Regions from separate parts of the Lysinibacillus sp. BSL11 genome, predicted to be linked through region 3. Evidence: a T-box and tRNA genes for the amino acid it is inferred to sense, from the RefSeq annotation. Region 3 holds a T-box; the other regions hold tRNA genes.
What was found. A T-box is a leader RNA that pairs with one kind of tRNA and senses whether it is charged. The one in region 3 lies ahead of argS (arginine--tRNA ligase), so its partner is inferred to be a tRNA-Arg.

Region 1: it encodes a tRNA-Arg, which carries the amino acid that the T-box ahead of argS (arginine--tRNA ligase) is inferred to sense. The anticodon was not compared.
Region 2: it encodes a tRNA-Arg, which carries the amino acid that the T-box ahead of argS (arginine--tRNA ligase) is inferred to sense. The anticodon was not compared.

What each region holds. Positions count from the first base shown of each region.
Region 1 covers NZ_JAVGCX010000003.1:89,027-92,314, forward strand. The annotation lists gene whiA (DNA-binding protein WhiA) at 1-410, shown strand, start outside; gene RCJ95_RS04730 (HPr family phosphocarrier protein) at 523-780, shown strand; gene clpP (ATP-dependent Clp endopeptidase proteolytic subunit ClpP) at 835-1,425, opposite strand; tRNA gene RCJ95_RS04740 (tRNA-Arg) at 1,734-1,808, shown strand; gene RCJ95_RS04745 (basic amino acid ABC transporter substrate-binding protein) at 2,307-3,104, shown strand; gene RCJ95_RS04750 (amino acid ABC transporter permease) at 3,191-3,288, shown strand, end outside.
Region 2 covers NZ_JAVGCX010000001.1:501,843-505,130, forward strand. The annotation lists gene gabR (MocR-like transcriptional regulator GabR) at 1-696, shown strand, start outside; tRNA gene RCJ95_RS02505 (tRNA-Arg) at 1,116-1,189, opposite strand; gene RCJ95_RS02510 (SDR family NAD(P)-dependent oxidoreductase) at 1,411-2,157, shown strand; gene RCJ95_RS02515 (hypothetical protein) at 2,251-2,901, shown strand; gene RCJ95_RS02520 (YqjF family protein) at 2,898-3,288, opposite strand, start outside.
Region 3 covers NZ_JAVGCX010000013.1:98,042-101,329, reverse strand. The annotation lists gene RCJ95_RS16245 (FAD-dependent oxidoreductase) at 1-1,235, shown strand, start outside; T-box leader at 1,317-1,536, shown strand; gene argS (arginine--tRNA ligase) at 1,581-3,254, shown strand.

The DNA of each region.
Region 1 (3,288 bases), on a different contig from region 3:
GCTTTGTGACTTACTTAAAGGAAGCGGAAAAAATTTCAGATTTCCTTAATATTGTTGGCGCGCATCAGGCTATGATGAAATTTGAAGATGTTCGGATTTTGCGAGATATGCGTAATAGTGTCAACCGTATTGTGAACTGTGAAACTGCCAATTTAAATAAAACCATTGGAGCAGCATTACGGCAGGTTGAGAATATTCGATTTATTGAAAATTCAATTGGTCTTGATCAACTACCAGAGAAGCTTCGTGAAATAGCACGTCTCCGTGTTGAATACCAAGATGTGACATTAAAAGAGCTTGGTGAAATGGTATCTAGTGGAACGGTTAGTAAATCAGGTGTTAACCATCGATTGAGAAAAATTGATGAGATTGCGGATGCATTAAGGCGTGGTGAAAAAATAGGTGGTTAAGTTATCATACTTTTCAGGTATGAATGTCATGCTAATCGCTTATTGTTCTTTTGCCAGTAAGTAAGGTAAGATAAAACTAACAGACGAACGGTAGTGAAGGGGAGTTTTGAGAATGATTGAGAGAAGAGTCCAGGTTAAATTAAAATTAGGACTACAAGCTAGACAAGCAGCACTATTTGTGCAGGAAGCAAATCGTTTTAGTGCTGATATCTTTCTAGAAAAAGATGAGAAAAAAGTAAATGCCAAATCCATTATGGGTGTTATGAGCTTAGCAGTTGCTAAAGGTACCGAAGTGACTTTAAGCAGTGAAGGTAACGATGCTGAGCAAGCGGTTACAGCATTAGCAACAATTATAGAAAATGAAGATTAACACTCATTAAATACAAAAGGCATCACAGAGCAATTCTGTGATGCCTTTTATTTTTTATTTATTATCGCTACGGTGCATGATATGATCGATTAAACCGTATTCTTTTGCACGTTCAGCAGTCATGAAGTTATCGCGATCTGTGTCTCTTGCAATGACTTCAAGTGGTTGACCAGTGCGTTCAGATAAAATGCCATTTAATTTCTCGCGTAAGAATAGAATACGTTTAGCAGCAATTTCAATTTCTGTCGCTTGACCTTGTGCACCACCTAATGGTTGGTGAATCATGACTTCAGCATTTGGTAAGGCAAAACGTTTACCAGGTTCTCCAGCTGCAAGTAGGAAAGCACCCATTGATGCAGCCATACCAATACAAATTGTTTGGACCTGTGGTTTAATGATTTGCATTGTGTCATAGATAGCCATACCAGCCGTAATGGATCCACCAGGTGAGTTAATATAAAGAGAGATATCTTTATCTGGATCTTCTGCCTGTAGGAAAAGAAGCTGAGCGACAATGGAGTTAGCAACATTGTCATCAATAGCACTTCCTAAAAGGATAATACGGTCTTTAAGTAGACGTGAATAAATGTCATATGCACGCTCACCACGACTAGTTTGTTCAATAACTGTAGGAATTAAATTCATGTTAAATCCTCCTTAAAAAGCTAAATTCGAATACCTTTGCTGAAAATTTTCCTTTGTATTTCAGCTGTATCCTTATCATACACATTATAGTCAGGGAAGGTCAAATATTAACCCTGCTAAAGTGAAATTAAAAAAATAAAATGTTTTTGCATTCTATGGTTGAATTATATAGGATAGGCTTGTATAATGATTAAGGTTATAAGGTTTAAAGTACAGGTCACTATTTTGCAGGTATGCTTCAAAAATGAGGGTTATCTACATCATGCTTTTCGTAAGCCTAGAGTGAGTACTTTTTTTTTGTGTCTTTTGCCCTCGTGGTGTAATGGATAACACGTAAGATTCCGGTTCTTGCACTGGGGGTTCGATTCCCTCCGAGGGCGCCATTTTACTGATTAATTGATATACTGTTATAGCTCATCTCCTAATAAGTAGTTTAGCAGCCTGCTTACTGGAGATCGAGAGGAAGAATAAAGGGAATACTGTCCTAGTTGGCATTATTCCCCTATTTATTCCTTTCAAACCTTCAAAAAAGCAACAACTCCAAATTATTTTTTAGTGAACATACTGTACGTGAGACTAGAAATAGTCGAAAAAAAGAATCCTATCTGAGGGGATTCTTTTTTTTTGCCTAAATTTATCGAAATTTGGCATGGTTCTCATTGTATATATATTAGTTTTAGGTTAATTTTCTTGTTATTTATACATATTTTTCCAAATTGTATGAATTTAATATAAATTTATATGAAAAAATATTTAATTTTATGCGAAAAGTTGTTGTCTAAATACTATAATGTTAATATAATTGACCTAATAGTCTAACATTTCCGAATTGCGAAAAATAATACGTAATTCGGAAAATTATCGAACTAGGGGGAAATACAATGAAAAAAACAGGTTGGATGTTACTGATGATAATTGCAGCATTAACATTAACACTTGCAGGATGTGGTACAAAAGATGATGCATCTTCAGGTAGCTCTTCTTCAGAAGATGGTGGAGATGGCAAAAAAGTTTATAAAGTAGGTACTGAGGCCACTTTTGCACCATTTGAATCTGTTGACGATTCAGGGAAAATTGTAGGGATTGATGTCGATATTTTACAAGCTATTGCAGATGAGATGGACTTTGAGGTTGAGTGGAATAATATAGGATGGGAGCCAGTGTTCCAAACAATTAAAAACGGTGAAACAGATATCGGTGCTTCTGGAATCACAATTACGGAAGAGCGTAAAGAATCATTTGATTTTACAGAACCGTATTATGAGTCTCAGTTATTAATTGTTGTGAAAGAAGATTCAAAAATTAAATCTCTTGATGAATTAAAAGATAAAAAAGTATCTGTACAAATCAATGCTACTGGTCATATGGCGGCGAAAAAGCTACAAGGGGAAGCAAGTACAAATATTATGGCTTTTGAAAGTCAGCCAATCGCTATTCAAGAAATGTTAAATGGGAATGTTGACGCAGCTATCGGAGATAACGCAGTAGTTTATGAATATATCAAAGCTCACCCAGATCAAAAACTAAAAGTAATTGAAGATGATGCATTCGAAAAAGAATACTATGGCTTCATGGTTCAAAAAGGGAATAAAGAATTGCTAGATAAATTAAACGAAGGTCTTAAAAAAATTAAAGAAAACGGTAAATTAAAAGAAATTACAGGCATTGATTTTCAATAAAAATGAATGAAATGATGCTATTAACATAGTAACTGTGCTAACGGCTCATTTATTAATCGTAATTTAAAGGGGAATGGGGTTTTCGGATGGACATCTTTGACTTACGCTGGGACATTGTCTGGAACTACCGAGATATGTTTATACGAGGTATTGGCGTAACACTTATTTTGACACTTAGTGGTTA
Region 2 (3,288 bases), on a different contig from region 3:
CTTTTTGTTACCCCATCACATCAGTTTCCAACTGGTATTATTATGCCCATCTCCAGGCGCATAGAGCTTCTAAATTGGTCTATACAAACACAGAATCGCTATATAGTTGAAGATGATTATGATAGTGAATTTAAGTACAAAACTGATAATATACCTTCATTACAAAGCTTGGACACTAATCAACGTGTCATCTATATCGGTACATTTTCTAAAACGATGTTTCCAGGAGTTCGAATTAGTTATATGGTACTACCACCTAAATTATTGAAAGAATATCGGCAGCAATTTTCAAACTTAATACAAGGTAGTAATTCTCTGGGTCTATTCGCCTTACACTATTTCATCGAACAAGGTTATTACGATCGACATGTTAAAAGAATGAATCTACTTTATGAAATGAAAAGAGATCTGATTATTAAAGAATTATATCTTCGATTTGGTGACGACATTCAAATAAAGGATGTTTCAGCTGGATTACATTTTCTAGCAAGATTTAAAACAAATAAAACCTACGAAGAAATTAAAGCAATGGCCATCCAAAGGAAGCTGGAGATTTATTCAATGAGACGGTTTATGCTGAAAAATAAATACCACATTAAAAATAAAATTGAGATCATTGTCGGATTCGCAACTATCGATGAAAAAGATATTGTTGATGCTGTGGAGAGGTTGTATCAAATCATTAAAGGATTTTAGTGAATTATAATAAAAAGAGGCGATACTTCGGAAAACTTTTTGGTTATTCGCAAATTGAAACCGTAAAGAAGCAGTACATCGCTACCTATATTGAAAAGCATATCTCAAAACAATTGACGCAGGCGTTGTATATATATCATGTACATCTGGTTGAATAAATAGTCTCAATAAAAAGAGCCATCACAAAAATTGTGAAGGCTCTCACTCAGAATTCTAAGTCTGCCCATCTAACTTTTTGCCCTTAGTGCAATAACAGTTACAAAACGACTTAGTAATACTTTTTCTTGTGTAGAAACTTTTCATTTTCTATCCTTTTCTAACATATTCTCAAAAAAAGGAAAAGCGCCTCAAACCCTTTATATTAAAGGATTTGAAGCGCTTTTCATTTGGTTCAAACTTAATCTATCTGAACCTTAAGACGTCCCAGGAGGGATTCGAACCCCCGACCGACGGCTTAGAAGGCCGTTGCTCTATCCAGCTGAGCTACTGAGACATGATGTCATTTCTTATGTATATCATAGGAAGGACAATATTTATTATATGTACTTTATAGCATAATGTCAACATTAATTTTACTATGCAGGCAAGGTTTGCCTCATATTTTTTATCGTATGTTGCTACAGCATCCATTATACCATTTCTTCACCCTCTTAACAGGACGGATAGCAAAATATTTGCTACACTATTGGCGATACAAAAGTAGGAGGTTTGTGGATGTTTAAAGATTTAGTCGTTATTGTCACAGGTGGTGCACAAGGGATTGGTAAGGGTATTACGCTTGCATATGCACAACAAGGTGCAAAAGTGGTGATTGCTGATTTGAATGCAGGCTTAGGTCAACAGTTAGAACAGGATATGCTTGCTCAAGGCTACTCTGCAATATTTGTTCCAACGGATGTGACAAAGGAACAGGATATCATTCATTTGATGCAGCAGGCTGTGGAGCATTATGGAACCATTCATATTTTAATTAATAATGCTGGGAAGTTCCAGCATCAATCTCCTTACGAGGTGACGTTTGATGAGTGGCAGGATTTGTTGCAGACGAATTTAACGGGTTCCTTTTTCTGTGCCAGAGAGGCTGCAAAAGTGATGCGGCATAATGCAAAGGGTGGTTCCATTGTTTCGCTGGCCTCAACGCGAGCTGAAATGTCAGAGCCTCATACAGAAGCTTATGCGGCTACAAAGGGAGGGATCATAGCATTAACACATGCTTTAGCGCGATCTTTAGGGCCAGATCAAATTACTGTGAATTGTATTTCACCTGGGTGGATTGAAACAGGTGATTATGAGGCACTACGGCCAATCGATCATGCGCAGCATTTGTCAGGAAGGGTTGGTCTGCCTGAAGATATTGCACAGGCTTGTCTCTATTTAACAAACCCTATGAATAACTTTGTGACAGGTATTAATCTTACAGTTGATGGTGGCATGACGAAGAAAATGATGTATGAGGCGTAATTTTGTGGTCTCTTCTTTTCTTTCTGGTTCTTCATACTCCGAGATTCCTTGGAGTATGCTACTGTAGGAGAAAGAACAAGAAGGAGTGAAGCCTTGTACCCCTATTCAAATGGTTTTTCATTAAGCCAGCTGTATCATGCCCCCTATACGCAGTATACGGCTCCGATTCGTCACTTTTTACAGTCAAATGATTACCGACGCTGTATTAGTAAAGCCGAAGCAGACTTTATGGCTATGAACCGTTTACTTTGGATGGAGCATGTAAATTGGACACGGATGACTATTATAAGCATTGTGTTTAATTTACCTGATTTACCCTTTGTGCAGCAGCGTTTGCTACGCAATGCAACCGATTTAGGAAATTGTTTACGCCCCTTTTACGGTGACTCCGTGGCGGATCGTTATGCAGCTTTAATTAAAGAGCATCTGGTAATTGCGGCTCAATTAGTGACAGCTGCTGCGAAAGGTGACGCTACCACAGCGGAAGCAAAAGAGAGGGAATGGTATCGTAATGCAGATGATATTGCTTTCTTTTTGCATACAATCAATCCATACCTAAGTAGAGAGGTAGTACAAAAAATGTTTTATACGCATTTAGCTTTAACGAAAAATGAAGCTGTCACGATGATACAAAAAGATTATCAGGCAGATGTAGAGGTATTTGATGAAATTGAAGCAGAGGCACTTGCGATGTCAGATATGATTGCCAGCGCCATCGTTATGCAATTTTGCTACCTCTTTTAATGCAAAGATCTTGGTGGATTTATGATCATTTTATGCTCTACTGCTGGAGGAAAAACTCTCGCCGTTTTGTTTTTGGCATAATGAGTACGAGGCTGCATGTCCTGAAGTTTCCCCTTCATAAAAGAGGCTAATGTATTGCTTTGAATCGTTACGTTGGCTCGCTTTAATTCCCATGGGGAGTGGTGAATATCAATGCGAAAAAGTGTATCCTTCCATTTCGCCCATGAATGGTAGCGCTCTACAATCCATCGGTCAAAACTAGTATTGGTCTTGTCTCCTATTGTATAAATAACCCTCAATCTTTCGTCACATGCTTTGTAATGGCTTGTGCATGAATAGTGATTCCCTCTTTGTTTTACTAGGATGTTGGAATGGCGATATGGCAAG
Region 3 (3,288 bases):
TGACGTTAATGCTACATTTAAAAAATGTCCATTGGGATGAAGTCAAAAAAGCGGCTAATTCTGGTGTATTTGGCGGTGCTAATTTAAATCATACGGTGATGTGGGGCTTTACAAAGCTGCATGATGAATACAAGCCATTACAAGAGGGCACAAGATTACGAGGCTTAAACTTAGCTCGTGTAGATGATGAATATTTCATCAATGCCTTACAGATTTTTGGTATTGATGGCTTGAATGAATCCTCAAAACAAGCGGCGATTGTCGCTGGGAAGAAAGAAACGTTACACATTCTAAAATATTTACAAACAAACTTCCCAGGGTTTGAAAAGGCTGAAATTGTCAGCTATCCAGAAGAACTCTACGTCCGAGAAACGAGACACATTTGGGCAGAGTATCAATTACCAATGGCAGACCTGTGGAAAAATAGTGATCAGTGGGATAGCATTGGCATTGCCTCTTATCCAGTCGATGTGCAAGCGCAAACGCCTCATGATTACGGCTATGTGATCGCTGCACCAAAGCAATATGCTATTCCTTTCCGTTCGTTAGTACCGAAGGATATTGATGGCTTACTGGTTGTCGGACGCTCTGCTGGTTATTCATCACTTGCAGCTGGTAGTGCACGTATTGTTCCAACAGGGATGGTAACAGGTGAAGCGGCTGGGACTGCGGCTGCTCTTGCACAGAAGCACGATGTAACCTTTAGAGACATGAGTAAGGATAAACCATTAATCGCTACATTACGAAAGCAATTGGCTAAACAAGGTGCCTATGTTGATTCATTTTCAATTGAGTATCCATATCAAGGAGAATGGTATGATGAAGCCATTCAAACGCTCATTAATTACGGCCTTGTAGTGGGCGGCTATGATAATGACTTAAAAGTAAACAGTAAGGCGACGAAAATAAAGTTTGCTAAAATGTTAAAAGAGAGTATGTTACGTGCTGGTGGAGAAAGTGGATCAGGAATGAAGGACCAACTCGAAATTGTCATCAATAAGGTTTATAATCAAGGTGATGAAGCTATTGAGCGAGATGAGCTGGCTCAATATTTGGCCGACGTCCTTATCGGTGAATCCAATGCGACCAGCTGGGATAGATTAGTAGAAAAAGGAATTATCACGGAGAAAGTAGCGAAGAAAGTCTCTGACAATAAGGAATTAAAATTAAAAGAGATGTATGCCATTATGGCTGATGTGATTCAGTATGTAGAAAAAAAGCGTTCCTCCTCGTGAGGAGCGTTTTTTGCTGAAACGGCAACGTAAAAAATGGTTGACGCCAATAAGGAAATCCTGTAATATATGTCAAAATCATAGAAAAATTCGATGAAAAAGAGAGTAATTGATGGAATGACTGGCAAGCGAGTTAGGGATGGTGGGAGCCTAATGCAGGAACCATGAATGAAGCGCACTTTGGAGAAGGTTCTCGAACAAGTAGTAGAGAATAGCGGGGCGTCACCTCGTTAACAACGGAAAGTGGTCATGTTACATGACAACTAGAGTGGTACCACGGGATTATCATGCTCTCGTCTCTAATTATAGAGGCGAGGGCTTTTTTATTTGAACAGGAGGAGGAGTAAAATGAATCAACTAATCGCCAACAGTATAGCAGTCGCATTAAAGCAACAAATAATAGGAGAGGAAATAGTGTTATTATTAGAAAAACCCAAAAGTTTGGAGCTTGGGGACGTAGCCTTTCCATGCTTTACTCTAGCAAAAGTGTGGAAAAAATCACCGCAAAGTATTGCAGCACATATTGCAAGTCAAATAAATCATGACAGCATTGAGCGTGTGCAAGCTGTTGGTGGCTATGTCAATATTTTTCTCGATCAACAAAAGGTGACCCAACAGGTGTTAAGCAAGATTCTGCGCGACAAGCAACAATATGGTACTACTCCAACAAAGATGGGAGCGGTCGTCTTGGATTTTTCCTCTCCTAATATCGCCAAGCCTTTCTCAATGGGACATTTACGTTCAACGGTCATTGGCAATGCCTTAGCAAATATTGCAGAAAAAAATGGCTATCAAGCCATTCGTATTAATCATTTAGGGGACTGGGGTACACAGTTTGGCAAGCTTATTGTTGCTTATCAGCTTTGGGGTGATAAACAGGCCATTTCAGCGTCACCGATAGAGGAGTTATTAAAGATTTATGTGAAGTTTCATGAAGAGGCAGAGCAAGACCCAACGCTCAATGAACAGGCTCGTGCCGCCTTTAAAGCATTGGAGGACGGTAATGAAGAGGCACAGGCATTATGGCAATGGTTCCGAGATGTGTCATTCGTAGAATTTCAAACAATATATGAGCTATTAGGAATTCATTTTGATGCCTTTACAGGTGAAGCCTTTTACAATGACAAAATGCCATCCGTTGTTACAGAATTAAAAGAAAAAGGGCTCCTCGTGGAATCAGAAGGTGCGTATGTGGTGGAGATGGAGGAGATGCCTCCATGTTTAATAAAGAAAACGGATGGGGCCACGCTTTATGCGACGCGTGATTTAGCAGCTGCCCTGTATCGCAAACAGCACTACCAGCCCCAAAAGATGTTCTACGTTGTTGGCAATGAGCAGTCCCTCCACTTTAAACAACTTTTTCAGGTCATCGAAAAAATGGGCTATCCTTGGGCAAAGAATTTGCAACATGTGTCATTTGGCATGATGCTGAAGGATGGTAAAAAAATGTCGACGCGTAAAGGCAAAGTGGTGCTATTAGCTGATGTACTAGCAGAAGCTATAACGACAGCACAGCGTAATATGGAGCAGAAAAATCCTTCTCTGCCTAATAAAGAGCAAGTCGCAAAGCAAGTGGGGGTTGGAGCGGTAATTTTTAATGATTTAAAAGCCCATCGTCTAAACGATATTGAATTTTCAATCGAGCAAATGATGAATTTTGAAGGCGAAACAGGGCCATACGTACAATATACATATGCACGTATTTGCTCTATTTTAGATAAAGCGAAAGCTCCGACTCAAGATATATTATTCAAATCTTTAGGAGAGCAAGCTTGGCCGATGATCCTATTATTAGAACAGTTTCCTAAAACGGTAGCTATGGCTTTTGAGCAGGCTGATCCGTCCCAAATAGCGAAGTATGCCTTACAACTGGCACGTTTATTTAATAAATATTATGCACAGTACAAAATATTAGCAGAGGACGTACAGCAAGCATCCCGTCTTGCTCTATGTCAGAGTGTTGCGATTGTTTTAAAAGAGTCATTAGCCTTATTAGGTATTGAATCACCTGAAAATATGTAAGAAGCATTAGCCATTTAAAGATAAACTGTCCAAT